Regions from separate parts of the Streptomyces sp. NPDC001480 genome, predicted to be linked through region 1. Evidence: riboswitches for the same ligand, from Rfam matches in the RefSeq annotation. Region 1 holds a riboswitch; the other holds the start of a gene.
What was found. A riboswitch is a leader RNA that binds a small molecule or an ion and turns the genes downstream of it on or off. The one in region 1 is predicted to bind cyclic di-AMP.

Region 1 (8,724 bases):
GTGACAACCACGCCCTTCACGAACCGAGAAGGGATGCCGCGCCGGCGCATGCTCAAAGCCGCGCTCGCGGCCGGGACCGCCGTGCCGATGGGCGTCGCACGCCCGGCGTGGGCGGCTCCGGCCGGCGCGGGCCCGGTGCGGCTCACCCTTCCCGCGCCCACCGGACCGTATCCGGTGGGGACGGTGCCCCTGCACCTCGTCGACACCTCACGTCCCGATCCCGTGGCCGGCCCCGGGCATCACCGCGAGTTGAAGGCCGCCGTCTGGTACCCCGCCCGGGGCGTCGAGCGGTATCCACTGGCCCGCTGGACGTCCCCCGCCGTGGCGCGGGCACTCCTCGCGTCGGCTGGCTTTCCGGCCGATATCGCGATGGCGCCGCTCACGGCCGGCCACGAGGGCGCACCGGTGCTGCGAACGGGCCGACGACTGCCCGTCGTCGTCCTCTCGCACGGCGCGCACGATCACCGAGGAGGACGACCGTGCCGCCCCGGGGAGCGCGAGGGGGCGCACGGCGCGTTGTGCCGTGGGTATCCGCCGGTGGTCGGCTTCGTCGACGCGCCCCCCGTGCCGGGCCGCCCCGTGGCGGGGCTCGTGAAGCCGCCGGGGTGGGCCGGCTGCCCCTCGGCCGTCGCACCGGGGGTCCCCCAGGTGCCGGAGCCGAGTACGCCGCTCGCCCAGGCGGACCCGGGCGGCTCGGCGCAGGAAGAGCTCGCGCAGGTTCGGTAGCGGCGGCCCGAAGTGGCCGGGCAGCTGTGGTTCAGCCGGTGGGAGCGGTCGGCCCGGTGGCCCGGTAGGCGCGGAGGAAGGCCGCGACGCCCCCTGTGATCAGGCGGTCCGTCTCCTCCTTGGGCAGCGGCCGGACCCCGTAGTGGGACAGCTGCACGATCGCGTGCGCGGTCAGGGCCGAGAAGTGGGCGCCCGCCAGGCCCGCGTCGCCGTGCACGTCGAGCAGGCCCGCGTCGGCGAGGCCGGTCATCGCCTCGGCCATGGCCTGCCCGACCGGGCGTGGTCCGGCGTCCTGCCATGCCTGGAGGACCTCGGGCGGGACGTGGTCGGCCTCGGCGTGGATGTGGCGGACCAGCGCGAAGTGGTTCGGGTAGTCGGTCATGAGGTCCACGAACGCGCGGGCCAGGGCGACGAGGTCGCGCTCCAGGTCCTCGGGGCGTGGCGGGCGCCCGGGGGCCAGCACCGCGTGCAGGCGGGCGAGTTGGGCGTCGCGCACGTCGGTGGAGGTCCAGGCGACGACCGTACGGAAGAGCTGGGCCTTGCCGCCCGGGAAGTGGTTGTAGAGCGTGCGCGTGGAGATGCCGGCCTCGGCGGCGAGCGCGTCCACCGCGGCCCGGGTGTAGCCATCGCGGCCGAAGACGGTGCAGGACGCGCGCGCGATGGCGATCTGCTTCTCCAGCTTGCGCGGTGACATCTCGCGCCGTGCCTGTGCCATCCGGTCCTCGTTGCTGTCGGCCACCAGTCGTCTCCCAGCCTCGCCGTCCGAATCTACAACGCACGTTGTAATTTTAACAACGTGCGTTGTAGCTTACCTGAGGGAGCCGCGGAGGGCGGCTCACCCCAAAAGGGATACGAGGGGACACCCATGTCTGCAACCGCCAGCACCGGCCACACCGACACCGCCCCGCTGCGCGTCGCCGTCATCGTCGGCAGCGTCCGCGAGGGCCGCCAGGCGAGCGCCGTCACCGAGTGGTTCCTCGGCACGGCCGCCGGGGACGACGGACTGGAACTCGACGTCGTCGACCTCGCGGACGTCCCCCTGCCGCTGGTCATGCCCGGCTGGGGCGGCACGCCGGACCCCGAGGCGGTCGCCGCGCTGAAGGACGTCTCGCCGCGGCTGGACGCCGCCGACGCGTTCGTCGTGATCACCCCCGAGTACAACCACAGCTTCCCGGCGGCCCTGAAGAACCTCATCGACTGGCACCACGGCCAGTGGCAGGCCAAGCCGGTCGGCTTCGTGTCGTACGGCGGTCTCGGCGGCGGGCTGCGCGCCGTCGAGCAGCTCCGGCTGGTCTTCGCCGAACTGCACGCCGTCACGGTGCGCGACTCCGTCAGCCTGCACGGGCCGTGGTCCGGCCTCGGGGAGGACGGCACCCCGCGCGACGCGGCCGTCTGCGCCGGTGCCGCCAAGGGAATGCTCGGGCAACTGGCCTGGTGGGGGCGGGCGTTGCGGACGGCCCGCGCCGAACGGCCGTACGCGGCCTGACCGGAGGCCGGGGAACATGAGTGCGACCGGGACCGCCGGGGCGCGGGCCGGGGCGCGGGATGCCGCGTCCGCCGCCGCGCTCCGCCGCACCGTCACCGTCGTGATCACCGGCTCCGTCATGTCGGTGCTCGACATGACGGTCGTCAACGTCGCGATGCGCGGCCTCTCGGAGTCCTTCGGCGCGCCGCTGGAGACCATCCAGTGGACCGCCACCGCGTACACGCTGGCGCTCGCCGCCGTCATCCCCACCTCGGCGTGGGCGATGGGCCGGATCGGCGCCAAGCACACCTATGTGACCGCCCTCGCCCTGTTCACCCTCGGCTCGCTGCTCGCCGCCTGTGCCTGGGACGCCGGCAGCCTCATCGCCTTCCGCGCGGTGCAGGGGCTCGGCGGCGGGCTGCTCATGCCGGTCGGGATGGCGATGGTGATGCGGGTCGCGGACCGTGCCCGGCTGGGCCGGGCCATGGGACTGCTCGGGCTGCCGATCCTGGTCGGCCCGGCGGCCGGGCCGGTCCTCGGGGGCCGGCTCGTCGACGTGGCCTCCTGGCACTGGATCTTCCTGGTGAACCTGCCCGTCGGCGCGCTGGCCCTGGTCCTCGCCGGGAAACTGCTGCCGCGGGACCGGCCCGGGAGGGCGGCCACACCGCCCGGACTGGACGTCCCGGGCCTGCTGACCCTCTCCCCGGGGCTCGCGCTGCTGCTGTTCGGGCTGGCCCGGGGCGGAGAGGGGGGCGAGTTTGCCGCGCCCGGCGCGTTCGCGCCCGCGCTCGCCGGTGCCGGGCTCGTCGCCGCCTTCGTACGACGTGCGCTCACCGCGCGCGCCCCGCTGCTCGACCTGCGGCTGCTGCGGGACCGTACGTTCGCCGCCGGGACCGCCACGCTCGCCCTGTTCGGCTGCGGCTACTTCGGTTCGTTGCTGCTCGGGCCGCTGTACTGGCAGCAGGAGCGCGGCATGACCGCGACGGCCGCCGGGCTGCTGGCCGCCCCGGTCGGGCTCGCCGTCGGTACGGCGATGCAGATCGCCGCGCGGCAAGTCGACCGGGTGTCGCCGCGGCGCCTGATCTGCGCGGGGATCGTGGTGGGCGCGTCCGGGATGGCGCTGGGGGCGCTGCAGGCCGGGGAGGACGGCGTGGCGCCCTGGCGAGTGGTCTGCTCGCTGGCGGTGATGGGCGTCGGCTCCGGCATGGTGCTTATGCCGACGATGACGACCGCGACCCGCGGGCTGCCCGGCGACCGGGTGGCCGCCGCCGGCACCGCGCTGAGCATCAACTCGCAGGTGTGGGCCTCGGTGGGCACCGCGCTGCTGTCGGTGGTGCTGGGCGCGGCGGGCGCGGACCCGGCTGGGTTCCGGATCGCGTACGCCGTCGCGGCGGGGCTGCTGGCCCTGGCCCTGCTGCCCGCGGCACTGCTTCCGGGTCGGCGGTCAGCGGGCGGGGAATGACCTTCGGGGCACCGGTTCAGCCCACGCTGAGCTCCGTCAGCTGCGCGAGGGGCAGCGTGTGCTGGGTCTGGAGCACCTTCGCCCGCAGGTAACGCACGTTGTGGGCGGTGGTGAAGACCCCCGTGGGCACCCGGTCGCGGACGGCCAGGCCCAGGCCGCGCAGCTGGTCGGCCTTGTCGGGGTTGTTGGAGAGCAGGTCCAGTTCGTCGATGCCGAGGGCGCGGAGCATCTGGCCGGCCGACGTGTAGTCGCGGGCGTCCTCCGGCAGGCCGAGGGCGGCGTTGGCCTCGTAGGTGTCCAGGCCCTGGTCCTGGAGGGCGTACGCGTCGAGCTTGTTGTAGAGGCCGATGCCGCGGCCCTCCTGGCGGAGGTAGAGCAGGACGCCGCCGCGGTCGGCGATGCGCTCGACCGCCTCGCGCAACTGGGGGCCGCAGTCGCAGCGGGCCGAGCCGAACACGTCCCCGGTCAGGCACTCGGAGTGCAGGCGGACCAGCGGGACGGTGCCGGGGGCGGGGCGGCCGAGGACGACGGCCACGTGCTCCTGGCCGTCGGTGAGGCCGTGGAAGGTGACCAGTTCGGCGTCGAGGCTGTAGCCGTCGTGGAAGCGCAGCGGTACCCGGACGCGGGCGCGCGGGGTGGCGGCGGGGGTGTCGGGCATGCGGGTCTCCGGGGTCCAAGGAGCTTCAGATTTGAAGCAGATGCCAGGACCCTACCCCATGCTTTAAATTTGAAGCAACGGAATTGCGGACCTCGGGTGAGTGTCACGAACAGGACTTCGGCGACCGGCGCCGCCACGGCACGTCGTCCGGCGCGCACCCCGCGTCCTCGCCCTGGAGCGCGTCGGCGACCGAGCTGAAGATCTCCTCCAGCTGCCGCACCTGCTCGGGGCTGAGGCGGTCGAAGAGGGAGGCGCGTACGGTCGCCACGTGACACGGCGCCGCACGTTCCAGGACGGCCATCCCCTCGCCGGTCAGCGCGGCGATGCTGCCCCGCTTGTCGGACGGGCACCCTTCGCGCCGCACCAGGCCGTCCTTCTCCAGCCGGGTCACGGCGTAGGTCAGCCGGCTCCGGGTGATCTTCGACTTCTCCGCGAGGTCGGTCATGCGCAGACTGTGTTCCGGCGCCTCGGAGAGGTTGGCCAGGATGGAGTAGTAGAGGTGCGGCATGCCGGTGTCCTGCTGGAGCTGCCGGTCGATGGCGTCCTCCAGGAGGAGGCTGCCGGCGATGTAGGCGCGCCAGGCGCGCTGCTCCTCGGGGGTGAGCCAGCGGGTCGTCATGCCACCAGTGTAGGTTTGTTTCAAACTTGAACCAAGATCCGGGTCTGGCCGGTCCACCGGGTCCGCCGTTGCCCGCCTCCCGAAGAGAGCGCGTCGATGCCCCGTCCGTACGTCCTGCTGTCCGCCGCCGTCTCCCTCGACGGGTACCTCGACGACACCGGCCCCGACCGGCTGCTGCTCTCCAGCCCGGCCGACTTCGACCGGGTCGACGAGGTGCGGGCGTCCGTCGACGCGATCCTGGTCGGCGCCGGCACCATCCGCGCCGACAACCCCAGGCTCCTGGTCAACTCGCACGAGCGGCGGGCGGCCCGGCTCGCCGCGGGACGGGCGGAGTACCCGCTCAAGGTCACCGTCAGCGGCACCGGCGACCTGGACCCGGACGCGAACTTCTGGCACACCGGCGGCGAGAAGGTCCTCTACACGACCGGCAAGGGTGCCGAGCAGGCCCGCGCCCTGGGCATCGCGGCCGACGTCGTCCCACTGGGCCCGGATCTCGACTGGCCCGCTCTTCTAGAACATCTGTACGCAGTGCGCGGAGTGCGCCGCCTGATGGTCGAGGGCGGCGGCACCATCCACACCCAGCTGCTGCGGCAGGGCCTGGCCGACGAGCTGCAGCTCGTCCTGGCCCCCCTCCTCGTCGGCGACCCCCGTGCACCCCGCCTGTTCGGGCCCGGGGGCTACCAGGACGGGCGCCTCAGACTGCTGGAGACGCGCCGCATCGAGGACGTCGTCCTGATGCGCTACGAGCCCACCGCGCCCGGCACCGGACCGGCGGCCGTCGCGGCCGACCGCCACTGGCTGCGGACCGCCTGTGAACTGGCCGCGCTGTGCCCGCCCTCGGAGACGGCGTTCAGCGTCGGGGCGGTGGTGGTGGCCGCCGACGGTACGGAACTCGCGCGCGGCCACTCACGCGAGGGGGACGATCCCGTGGTCCACGCGGAGGAGGCGGCGCTGGCCAAGATCCGGCCCGACGACCCCCGGCTGGCCGGCGCCACGGTGTACAGCAGCCTGGAGCCGTGCGCCCGGCGGGCCTCCCGGCCGGCGCCCTGTGCCCGGCTGATCCTCGACGCGGGGGTACGGCGGGTGGTCACGGCCTGGCGCGAGCCGGACACGTTCGTCACCGGAGCCGACGGGAGCGGGCTGCTGGCGGCCGGGGGTGTGGACGTGGTCGTCCTGCCGGAGTACGAGGAGGCGGCGAAGGCGCCGAACCGGCACCTGCCGGGCTGACCCGAACCCCGGGGACTCCGGAAAAAGCCCTGCTCGAAAAGGTGTGTGCGAGCGGTCCCGCGGATGACGTACACTGGTGACACAACGACGCGGGGTGGAGCAGCTCGGTAGCTCGCTGGGCTCATAACCCAGAGGTCGCAGGTTCAAATCCTGTCCCCGCTACTGAAGGCTCAGGGCCGGAATCCAGTACACGGATTCCGGCCCTGAGTGCTTTCCCGGCCTCCGCCACCCCGCGCCGGGCTCAACTCGCCCGTTTTTCGCCGGTCATGGCCTGAAAGTTCTCCTGTGAAAACCGTAATGATCAAGCCGAACCGCTTGGAAACTGACCGGTAGCTCTATTAACGTTCGATAACGCAGCGCGGTCGTCCCAGCCGTCACCCGAGACGGCTCCGTGCGCACATGCCGAATCCCGCGAGGGAACCGGGGAACCACCACCTTGGGGTGAATCACGCCGACACCGCCGTGAACCGCTTGGGTTCACGACCGGTATACGCGCGTAGGAGACCTTCCCGCTCCGAACCCGTCAGCTAACCCGGTAGGCGTTACGGAAGGAAGGAGCACGCCCGCGTGGCGTCCAACCCGCCTGCCCCCACAGCCCCGTTCGTGCCGAGCCAGCGCACCGAGACCTTCGGCTACGGCGAGTACCGCACCGACGAGGGCCCCTGGGAGGAGTGGAACCCCACCGAGGAGTCCCTCGCCCCGGTACGCGGCCGGCACCGCGTCAGCAAGCAGCGCGGCGGCGGGCTCGCCCGCAGCTCCACCGTCCTGGGCGTCGGCGTGATAGCCGCCGTCGGCGCGGGCGGCATGGCCAGCGCCAACACCGGCAAGCCGCCGGTCCACATCTCCATGCCCGACCTGCCCTCCGTCGGCTCCCTGCTGGGCGACGACACCGACGGCGCCAAGGCCACCACGGCAAGCCTGTCCCACGTCGGCGTGGCAACCGCCGCCAGCGACCAGGACAGCGCCGACGCCGGCGAGGCCCTGCGCAACCGGATCATGGCGCAGGCCGAGCAGCAGAAGAACCAGGTCGACGGCAAGGCGACCGCCGCCGCCGTGGCCGCCGCCGAGAAGCAGTCCACCGCCGCGGCCGCCAAGGCGGAGAAGGAAGCCGCCGCCCAGGCCGCCGCCGCCAAGGACAAGGCGGAGGCCGTCGCCAAGAAGCAGGCCGAGGCCGACCGTCTCGCCAAGCTGGCCAAGCAGTACACGCTGCCGACCTCCTCGTACACGATCACCGGCACCTTCGGCCAGCCCGGCGCCATGTGGTCCTCCGGCTACCACACCGGCCTCGACTTCGCGGCGCCGACCGGCACGCTCATCAAGGCCATCCACAGCGGCACGATCACCGAGGCGGGCTGGGCCGGCGCCTACGGCTACCGCACCATCCTCACCCTCGACGACGGCACCGAGCTGTGGTTCTGCCACCAGTCCTCGATCAACGTGAAGGTCGGCCAGAAGGTCGGCACCGGTGAGGTCATCGGCCGCGTCGGCGCCACCGGCAACGTCACCGGCCCGCACGTGCACCTCGAGGTCCACCCCGGCGGCCAGGCCACCGGCATCGACCCGATGGCGTGGCTGCACAGCAAGGGCCTCAACCCCTGACGCGTCCCTCAGTTCCCCGGCAGCCCTGACGACACCCCCCGACGTCAGGGCTGCCGGTCTTCGCGGAATGCGCGCCACCGCCGCGGTTGTTGGATCAAGGCATGACTTCCCTTCGCAAACTCGGCAACTCCGACCTCGAGGTCTTCCCGCTCGCCCTCGGCGGCAACGTCTTCGGCTGGACCGCCGACGAGGCGCAGTCCTTCGCCGTCCTGGACGCCTACACGGCCGCCGGCGGCAACTTCGTCGACACCGCCGACTCCTACTCGGCATGGGTCGACGGCAACGAGGGCGGTGAATCGGAGACCGTCATCGGCAACTGGCTGAAGTCCCGCGGCAACCGCTCCGACGTCGTCATCGCCACCAAGGTCAGCCAGCACCCGAAGTACCAGGGCCTGACCGCCGGCAACATCAAGGCCGCGGCCGACGCCTCCCTGCGCCGCCTCGGCACCGACCACATCGACCTTTACTACACCCACTTCGACAAGACCGAGGTCCCGGTCGAGGAGATCATCGGGGCGCTCGACGAACTCGTCCGGACGGGCAAGGTGCGCTACATCGCGGCCTCCAACATCTCGGCCGAGCGCCTCCAGGCGTCCCTCGACTTCTCCGAGCGCGAGGGCCTCGCCCGGTACGTGGCACTTCAGCCGCACTACAACCTCGTCTCGCGCGACACCTACGAGGGACCGCTGCGGGACGTCACCGACCGCGCAGGCCTCGCGGTCGTGCCGTACTACGCCCTCGCCTCCGGCTTCCTCACGGGCAAGTACCGGCCCGGTACCACCGTGGACAGCGCGCGGGCGGGCGGTGCGGCCAAGCACCTCGAGACCGAGCGGGGGCAGAAGGTCCTGACGGCCCTCGACGAGATCGCCGCCGCGCACGACGCCCCCGTGGCCACCGTGGCCCTCGCCTGGCTCGCCGCGCAGCCGACGGTGGCGGCTCCCCTCGCCTCGGCCCGCACGGTGGACCAG
Region 2 (8,724 bases), on a different contig from region 1:
TGCCGTCCGGCAGTTCGAGCGGATCACGCCCGTTCCAGGTCAGCTCCAGCAGCGAGCCCCGCTGCCGCTCCTCGGGCCCGCTCACGGTCCCCGACCCGTACAGGTCCCCGGTGCGCAGCGAGGCCCCGTTCACGGTCATGTGCGCCAGCTGCTGCGCGGCCGTCCAGTACATGGTGGAGAAGGGCGGCTCGGACACCGTGTGGCCGTTGACGGCGATGGAGATCCGCAGGTCGTAGCCGCCGGGCTCCTCACCGGAGTCGTCCAGGTACGGCAGCGGCGGGTGGGTGCGCTCGGGCGGCGCCACCAGCGCGTCCTCCAGTGCCTCCAGCGGGGTGATCCACGCCGACACCGATGTGGCGAAGGACTTGCCGAGGAACGGGCCGAGGGGCACGTACTCCCAGGCCTGGATGTCACGCGCCGACCAGTCGTTCAGCAGGCACAGCCCGAAGACGTGCTCCCGGAAGTCGCCCAGCGGGACCGGCCTGCCCCGTTCCGAGGGGACACCGACGACGAAACCGACCTCGGCCTCGATGTCCAGGCGGACGGAGGGCCCGAAGACGGGGGCGGGGTCGGTGGGGGCCTTCCGCTGGCCGGAGGGCCGTACGACGTCCGTGCCCGACACCACGACCGTCCCGGAGCGGCCGTGGTAACCGATCGGCAGGTGCTTCCAGTTGGGGGTCAGCGGATCCTCGGCGTCGGGGCGGAAGATGCGGCCCGCGTTCCTGGCGTGGTGCTCGGAGGAGTAGAAGTCGACGTAGTCGGCGACCTCGAAGGGCAGGTGCAGGGTCACCGAGGACAGGGGGTGGAACAGCGGTTCGATCGTCTCCCGGTGCGCGGGCACCGTCACCCAGGCCGTCAGGGCCCGCCGCACGTCCGACCACGCCGTGCGGCCGGCGGCGAGCAGCGGGTTGAGGGTCGGGTGCGCGAGCAGGGAGGCGTACGGCGAGCCGATCGCGCGCGCCGCCGCGCCCGCGTCGAGCACGTGGTCGCCGAGCCGCACGCCGACGCGCCGCTCGGTCGAGCCGGCGGGGGAGAAGACGCCGTAGGGGAGGTTGTGCGGGCCGAAGGGGTCGCCCTCGGGGACGTCGAAGGGGGGCATGGGGTGCTGCCTCGCTCTCATCCGGTGCCATCGCTGCGGGTCGTGGCATGTGGTCGGGCCACACGTTACGGGTGAGTCGCAGGTCCTGGGCAGAGTGCCGGGTAGTGTCTAAAGAGTTCGCAATGTCCCAATAGGCCTTGTCGGAGGGGCTAATTCCGGCTTAGCGTCCCTTTGGGGGACACGGACGGGGTGGGTCCGGTCCGTAGGGGGGACACGTGGGGGGACCCGTGGCCAGGAATTCCGTCGGTGTGCCTTTCGTCGGTGTGCCTTTCAACGCGGACAGGGACGTACCGGGGCTGATCGTCAAGTTCGGCGACTATCCCCTGCACCACGGCGGTGTCGGCGCCATCCGCAGCCTGGGCCGCCTGGGCATCCCGATGTACGCGATCACCGAGGACCCCTACACGCCCGCCGCCTCCTCCCGTTACCTCACCCGCGCCTTCGTCTGGTCGACCAGCGGGGCGGAGGAACCGGAGTACCTGGTGGAGGGGCTCAGGCGGATCGGCCGGCGCATCGGCCGCCCCACCGTCCTCATCCCCACCGACGAAGAGGCCGCCGTCCTGATCGCCGAGCACCAGGACGACCTGACGGACCGCTTCCTGTTCCCACGAGTCGACCCCGGCCTGCCGCGTCGGCTGGCCAGCAAACAGGGGCTGCACGAGTTGTGCGCGGAGCACGGCGTCGCCAGCCCGTCGGCGGCCTTCCCGGAGTCCTACGAAGAGATCGTCGCCTTCGCCGACACCGCCCGCTTCCCGGTGGTGGCCAAGAACCGCGAGGCGTTCGTCCGGCGCCGACGGCCCGCTGTGAACGGCACCACCAGGATCGCCACCCGGGAGGGCCTGCTCACCCTCGCCCGCGACTGGGGCGAGCACCCCGGCGTGATCCTCCAGGAGTACCTGCCCCGGGAGGACGCCGAGGACTGGATCGTGCACGCCTGCTTCGACGCCGACTCCACGCCGCTCGCGATGTTCACCGGCGTCAAGGTGCGCTCGTGGCCGCCGCACGCGGGCATGACGGCGAACGCGTACGTCGTCGACAACCCGGAACTCGCCGACCTCGCCGCACGTTTCATCAAGCAGATCGGCTTCAGCGGCGTCATCGACCTCGACCTGCGCTTCGACCGGCGCGACGGACAGTACAAACTCCTCGACTTCAACCCGCGCATGGGCGCCCAGTTCCGGCTCTTCGAGAACGAGTCCGGCGTGGACGTCGTACGCGCCATGCACCTGAATCTGACCGGCCGCCCGGTTCCGGAGGGGGAACAGCCGGCGGGCCGGCGCTACATCGTGGAGAACATCGACCTCCCCGCCCTCCTCGCCTACCGCCGCAGCGGCTACACGACGCCGCACGCGCCGGCCCGGGCGAGCGGGACGGAGCTGGCCTGGCTCGCGGGTGACGACCCGCTGCCGTTCCTCACGATGCTCGCGCGCTTCGTGCGACCGGGCGCGAAGCACCTCTATCAGCTGTGGCGGACCAACCGCCGCGGCAGCGGCACCGGTTCCGGCGGCTAGCCCGCCCTGGGCGACCCGTCCGGACCGGCGCATCGTTCACCACCACGAAGTGACGGAAAACACGTCCTGGGGAGGGACTTCGTGATTCAACCGGTTGCAGTCATCGGTGCCGGGCCGTTCGGCCTGTCCACCGCCGCCCATCTGCGGGCGCGCGGCATCCCCGTCCGCGTCTTCGGCGATCCCATGGTCAGCTGGCGCGACCACATGCCCGCCGGAATGCTCCTCAAGTCCACCCCGGCGGCGTCCAGCATCGACTGCCCCCAGCCCGGCCACTCGCTCGCCGACTACTGCGACGCGGCGGGCATCCGCCGACTGGTCACCGACGAGGACATCATCCCGGTCGAGACCTTCATCGACTACGGCGAGTGGTTCCAGCAGAAGCTGCTGCCCGACCTGGAGCGGGTGCGGGTGGTGTCCGTGGACCGGGGCCCGGGCGGCGGCTTCGAACTCAAACTGGACTCCGGGGAGTCGTTCACCGCGCGCGCGGTGGTGGTCGCCACCGGCCTGTCCGGACTGGCCCACCTCCCGGCCGAGCTGGCGTCGGCGGCGCCCGACGGGCCCGGCCTCACCGGCCCGGTGTCCCACAGCTCCCAGCACCACGACCTGACCAGGTTCTCCGGCAAGGAGCTGATCGTCGTCGGCGCCGGCCAGTCCGCGCTGGAGACGGCGGCCCTGGCAGCGGAGGCCGGCGCCCGGGTACGGGTGGTGTCACGGGGCCGCGGCCGGGTCGCCTTCGGGGCCCCGCCCTGGAACCAGCCGAGGCTGCGCCCCGAGTCGCCCTTCGGCCGCGCCTGGTCCCTCTGGGCGCTGAGCTACTACCCGCACCCCTACCGCTTCCTCCCGGCCCGCACCCGCCACTACCTGGTCCGCCGCGTCCTCGGCCCGCTCGGTGCCTGGTGGCTGCGCGACCGCTTCGAGGGGAAGGTCGAGGTGGAGGAGGTCGAGCGGGTGGCCGGCGCGGACGCCTCCGGCGGCAGCCCGGTCCTCACCGTCCGCACCCGAGCCGGGCAGACCACCCGGCTCGCCGCCGACCACGTCATCGCGGCCACCGGCTACCGCGTGGACATCGCGGCCATGGACTTCCTCGGCCATGAGCTGCGCACCCGGCTCACGGTGAGCCGGGGCGCGCCCCGGCTGGGCGCGGGATACGTCTCCTCCGTCCCCGGTCTGTACTTCACCGGCCTTCCGGCGGCGTCGTCGTACGGCCCGGTGATGCGCTTCGTCTGCGGCACCGAGTTCGCCTCGCCGCGCCTGGCCAAGCACCTCGCGGCGGCCCACGGCTGACGTACTACCGCTCCTCCTCCGCCGCCCGCGCAGCGGGCGGCGGAGGAGGAGCGGGACGCGCCCGCGCGCCTCGACACCGCCATCTAGGAGCCCGTGGGCGCCAGTTGGGGCTGAAAACAGTGGTGAGTCGTGGGGGCGCGGTGTCCGTATTCTCTGATCATGGCCGCACCCCCCGCATATTCCCCCCCGACCTCCCCTGCGTTCTCGCTCGTCGCGACCGATCTCGACGGAACGCTCCTGCGTGGCGACGACACCCTCTCCGACCGCTCCCTCGCCGCCCTCGCCAGGGCCGGGAGAGCGGGTGCCCGGCACCTCGTGGTGACCGGGCGCCCGGCACCGCGGGTGCGGCCGCTGCTCGACGACCTCGGCTGCACGGGGCTCGCGGTGTGCGGACAGGGCGCGCAGGTCTACGACGCCGGCGCCCACCGCCTGCTGTGGTCGGTCACCCTGGACCGGGAGCTGGCGGAGGCCGCGCTCGGCAAGATCGAGGCCGAGGTGGGGGAGGTGTACGCGGCCGTCGACCAGGGCGGGGTGGATGGGCTCACGCTCATCGAGCCCGGCTATCTGATGCCCCACCCCACACTGCCCGCCGTACGGGTCAGGCGGCGCGACGACCTGTGGTGCGAGCCGATCAGCAAGGTCCTGCTGCGGCATCACGCCCTGTCGGACGACGAGTTGGCCGCCACAGCCCGCGCGGCCGTGGGATCGCTGGCGACGGTCACCATGTCGGGGCCGGGAACCGTCGAACTCCAGCCGTGCGGCGTCAACAAGGCGACCGGGCTGGCGCTGGCCGCCGACCACCTCGGGCTGAGCGCCGAACGGGCCGTCGCCTTCGGGGACATGCCCAACGACATCCCGATGTTCGACTGGGCCGCCCACGGTGTGGCGATGGCCAACGCCCACCCCGAACTGAAGGCGGTGGCCGACGAGATCACTCTGTCGAACGAGGACGACGGCATCGCCGTCGTCCTCGAAAGACTCTTCCCCTGAGCGGCCCGCTCCCTCAGGGGAGCGGAACGGTCAGTACGCGCCGAACACGTTGTCGATCGAGCCGTACCGGTGGGCGGCGTAGTTGCAGGCGGCCGTGATGTTGGCGACCGGGTCGTAGATGTTCCACGAGGTGCCGGCCACGTGGTAGCTGGCGAACGTGGGGTCGATGACCTGGAGCAGGCCCTTGGACGGGATGCCGGCCGCCGCGTTGGAGTCCCAGAGGTTGATGGCCACCGGGTTGCCCGACGACTCGCGCATCACATTGCGGTAGATGCCGTTGTACGTGCCCGGGATGCCCTTCTCCGCCATGATCGCGAGCGACTCGCGGATCCAGCCGTCGAGGTTGTTCGCGTACGTGACCGCGGGGGCGGCTGCGGGGGCGCTCGTGGTGGTGGCCGCGGAGGCGCTGGTCGCGCCGATCAGCGGGAGGGCGAGCACGGCGGCGCCGGTGCCGGCGACGGCGAGCTTGCGGGCGAGGCGGGCGAAGGGGGCACGGTGCTGAGCGGCAGCAGACATGTCGATGTTCCTCTCCGTCGCCTGCGAGGTGAGCTGTCGGGTTCGGGCTGGGAGGTGCCCGGCCGCGCCGCCCGAAGGCGGTGCGGCTTAACCCCTAGCCGTTCCGGGACGACGGGTGTCGTCCGGACCGGCGGCAAACCTGGGTCCCCCGCTCCTGCCGTCGTGAATGAGTTCGTCGATGGGTGTGACGGGCGGCGGCAGGATTCGGCGTTCCGCCCGACGGCCGGGAACGTATGCGAGAGCACATGTCCTGAACAAGCAGCGGATTCACACAAAGTCCTAGTTGACCTTGTTGTGAGGCGTATGAGGTGCTTGATCCTTTGCGTCTGCCAACCCTCAACTGGCCAATGACGGCAAGCGGTATGCCCCTATCGGGCGGCGGAGTGCTCCGATCGGCCGAAGTGACCCAATTCACGGAATATCAATCGCGGCAAATGGGACATGAGGGGCGCCGCATTGGGTAGCGCATCGATCGTGAGGGCGGAAGGCGAGCTGCTCCAAGCGGCGCAGTCATGTCGTACTTCCGGGTAAGTCGATAAATATCTGTGCTTATCGACCGATCGAAAACATAACGGGCGTGGTCCGATAGCGCCCGGCCTGTAACAGTGGGCGCCCTCGGTGATCGAAAGCTGACCGGATACGCTGACTTGAGTGAGGGCAGCGACCTATCGACAAACCGTGTAATCGCCAGCAGGCACCAGCAGACAGGAGACCCCTCGTGACCGTCGTCGGGCCGTTCGGGCTTAGCGTGCGGGACCAGGCTCTGGAAGCCGATGTCCAGGCCGGATTGGCGGCTGTCGAGGAGGGACTGCTCGAAGCCACCAAGAGTGAGGTCCCCTTCATCACCGAGGCCGCGCAGCACCTCGTGCGCGCGGGCGGGAAGCGGTTCCGGCCGCTGCTCGTGATGCTCGCGGCGCAGTTCGGGGACCGGTACGCGCCGGGAATCGTGCCCTCGGCCGTCGTCGTCGAGCTCACCCACCTCGCGACGCTCTACCACGACGACGTCATGGACGAGGCCGCGGTGCGCCGCGGAGTGGACAGCGCGAACACCCGCTGGGGCAACTCCGTCGCCGTCCTCACCGGCGACTTCCTCTTCGCCCGCGCCTCCCAGATCCTCGCCGACCTCGGCCCCGAGGCCGTCCGGGTGCAGGCCCTGGCGTTCGAGCGGCTGGTCACCGGGCAGATCCTGGAGACGGCGGGGCCGCAGGACGGCCGCGACCCGGTGGAGCACTACCTGGACGTCCTCGGTGGCAAGACCGGATCGCTGGTGGCGGTCTCCTGCCGCTTCGGCGCCATGATGTCCGGGGCCGACGAGACGGTCGTGGACGTCCTCACCCAGTACGGCGAGCGGCTCGGCGTGGCCTTCCAGCTCGCCGACGACGTGCTGGACATCGCCTCCGACTCCCACGAGTCCGGCAAGACCCCCGGCACCGACCTGCGCGAGGGCATCCCCACCCTGCCCGTGCTGCGCCTCAGGGAGCGGGCCGCCCGGCTGGGGCTGGCCGAGGACATCGCCCTGTGCGACCTGCTCGACTCCGACCTGACCGACGACACCCGGCACGCCGAGGCGCTGGCGGCGCTGCGCGCCCACCCGGCACTGGAGCAGGCCCGCCGGGACACCGTGCGCTACGCGGAGGACGCGCGGGCGGCGCTGGCGCCCCTGCGGGAGTGTGACGCCAAGGCGGCACTTATTCAGCTGTGCGATGCGGTGGTGCACCGGGCCGGGTAGTGCCCGGGGTCTGCGTGGCGCGCCCTGGGGGCTGCCGCCCCCAGCCCCCCCGCTTCGGCCTGAACGGCCTCGTCCTCGAACTCCCCCAGAGGGGGCACCCCCAGACGGGCTGACAAAGAATCCAGCGTGACCCCTACGGGTCGGAGTACATCCCGCCTCCCCGTGTCATACCGCAGGCGTACATCGAGTTGCCTCCCGGGTCTGACGCATCCTCACGGCCGATTTGGTGAGATGGAAACCACGGAAATCACCACTCCTCACCGATTCGGGTGAGAATGGCGGCTCAGGGTTGACGAGGGTGAGGACAGCCGCCGCCGACGACGGAGGTAAGGCACACATGGCACCGTACGGATCCGACGACACCACGTCCGACGACAGCATGGCCGACACCGACACGGCCGCCGGACGCCGCAAAGCGGCCCGGTACGTCGTCCCGGTCGCGGTGGTGGGGGTGGCGGCGGCGACCATCGGGCTGGTCCCGGCGCTCGCCGACTCCGGTGACCCCGACCTGCCGAAGATCAGCGCACAGCAGCTCATAGACAAGATCGCCGCGTCGGACGTGCAGCAGCTGTCCGGCACGGTGCGGTTCAGCACCAACCTCGGCCTGCCGAACCTCGGTGGGTTGGAGAGCAGCCTGCTGTCCGGGGCGAACAAGGGCGGCGACGGCTCGTCCGCGGACCCGAAATCCAAGCTCACCGAACTGCTCTCGGGCAGTCACACGCTGCGCGTGGCGGCCGACGGACCGGACCGCCAGAAGGTCTCGCTGATCGAGAGCGCCGCCGAGTACAGCCTCATCCACGACGGCAAGGACGTCTGGGGCTACGACAGCAGGTCCAACGAGGTGTACCACGGCACCGCGGACCAGCACGGCAAGCAGCAGCGGGAGAAGACCCCCGCCACGCCGAAGGACTTCGCCGACGAGGCCCTGAAGTCCGTCGACGACACCACGTCCGTGACCGTCGACGGCACCGTCCAGGTCGCCGGCCGGGACGCCTACAAGCTGCTCATCAAGCCCAAGCAGTCGAGCACCACGGTGGGCGCGATCAGCATCGCCGTGGACGCGAAGACAGGCATGCCGCTGAAGTTCACCCTGACCCCGGCGAGCGGCGGCGCCGCCGTCGTGGACGCGGGCTTCACCCAGGTCAGCTTCGCCAAGCCGGCCGCCTCGACCTTCGACTTCACCCCGCCGAAGGGCGCGAAGGTCACCGAGGGTGACGACGCGGCCAAGGCGCCCGGCAAGCGCGGCCCGAAGGCCGGCGCCCCCAAGGCCGGGAAGGACCTCGCCAAGGGCCGCGACGGCTTCGACGTCCTCGGCAAGGGCTGGAACTCGATCGCCACCTTCGACTCCGGCAGCAAGGGCGGCCTGCCGACCGGTGCGGGCGGCGGCGACATGGGCGGCTTCCTCGGCTCGCTCGGCGACCAGGTGACCGGCAAGTTCGGCAAGGGCACGGTGTTCTCCACCCGCCTGGTCAACGCCCTGATCACGGACGACGGCAAGGTCTACGTCGGCACCGTGACCAAGAGCGCGCTGGTGAAGGCGGCCGACGCGGCCCGCTAGACGTTACGACGAAGCAGTACACGTACGACGAAGCAGT

Region 2: it holds a riboswitch for cyclic di-AMP, as region 1 does, so the genes downstream of both, ACFY01_RS43665 (transglycosylase SLT domain-containing protein) here and ACFY01_RS31305 (M23 family metallopeptidase) in region 1, are expected to answer to the same signal.

What each region holds. Positions count from the first base shown of each region.
Region 1 covers NZ_JBIAVX010000013.1:244,582-253,305, forward strand. The annotation lists gene ACFY01_RS31265 (hypothetical protein) at 1-726, shown strand; gene ACFY01_RS31270 (TetR/AcrR family transcriptional regulator) at 758-1,465, opposite strand; gene ACFY01_RS31275 (NADPH-dependent FMN reductase) at 1,592-2,212, shown strand; gene ACFY01_RS31280 (DHA2 family efflux MFS transporter permease subunit) at 2,229-3,653, shown strand; gene ribA (GTP cyclohydrolase II) at 3,670-4,311, opposite strand; gene ACFY01_RS31290 (MarR family winged helix-turn-helix transcriptional regulator) at 4,415-4,930, opposite strand; gene ACFY01_RS31295 (dihydrofolate reductase family protein) at 5,027-6,157, shown strand; tRNA gene ACFY01_RS31300 (tRNA-Met) at 6,246-6,319, shown strand; cyclic di-AMP (ydaO/yuaA leader) riboswitch at 6,548-6,714, shown strand; gene ACFY01_RS31305 (M23 family metallopeptidase) at 6,725-7,756, shown strand; gene ACFY01_RS31310 (aldo/keto reductase) at 7,858-8,724, shown strand, end outside.
Region 2 covers NZ_JBIAVX010000034.1:6,818-15,541, reverse strand. The annotation lists gene fahA (fumarylacetoacetase) at 1-1,099, opposite strand, end outside; gene ACFY01_RS43680 (ATP-grasp domain-containing protein) at 1,363-2,610, shown strand; gene ACFY01_RS43675 (FAD-dependent oxidoreductase) at 2,692-3,894, shown strand; gene ACFY01_RS43670 (HAD family hydrolase) at 4,054-4,884, shown strand; gene ACFY01_RS43665 (transglycosylase SLT domain-containing protein) at 4,915-5,400, opposite strand; cyclic di-AMP (ydaO/yuaA leader) riboswitch at 5,406-5,588, opposite strand; gene ACFY01_RS43660 (polyprenyl synthetase family protein) at 6,119-7,129, shown strand; gene ACFY01_RS43655 (outer membrane lipoprotein carrier protein LolA) at 7,467-8,687, shown strand.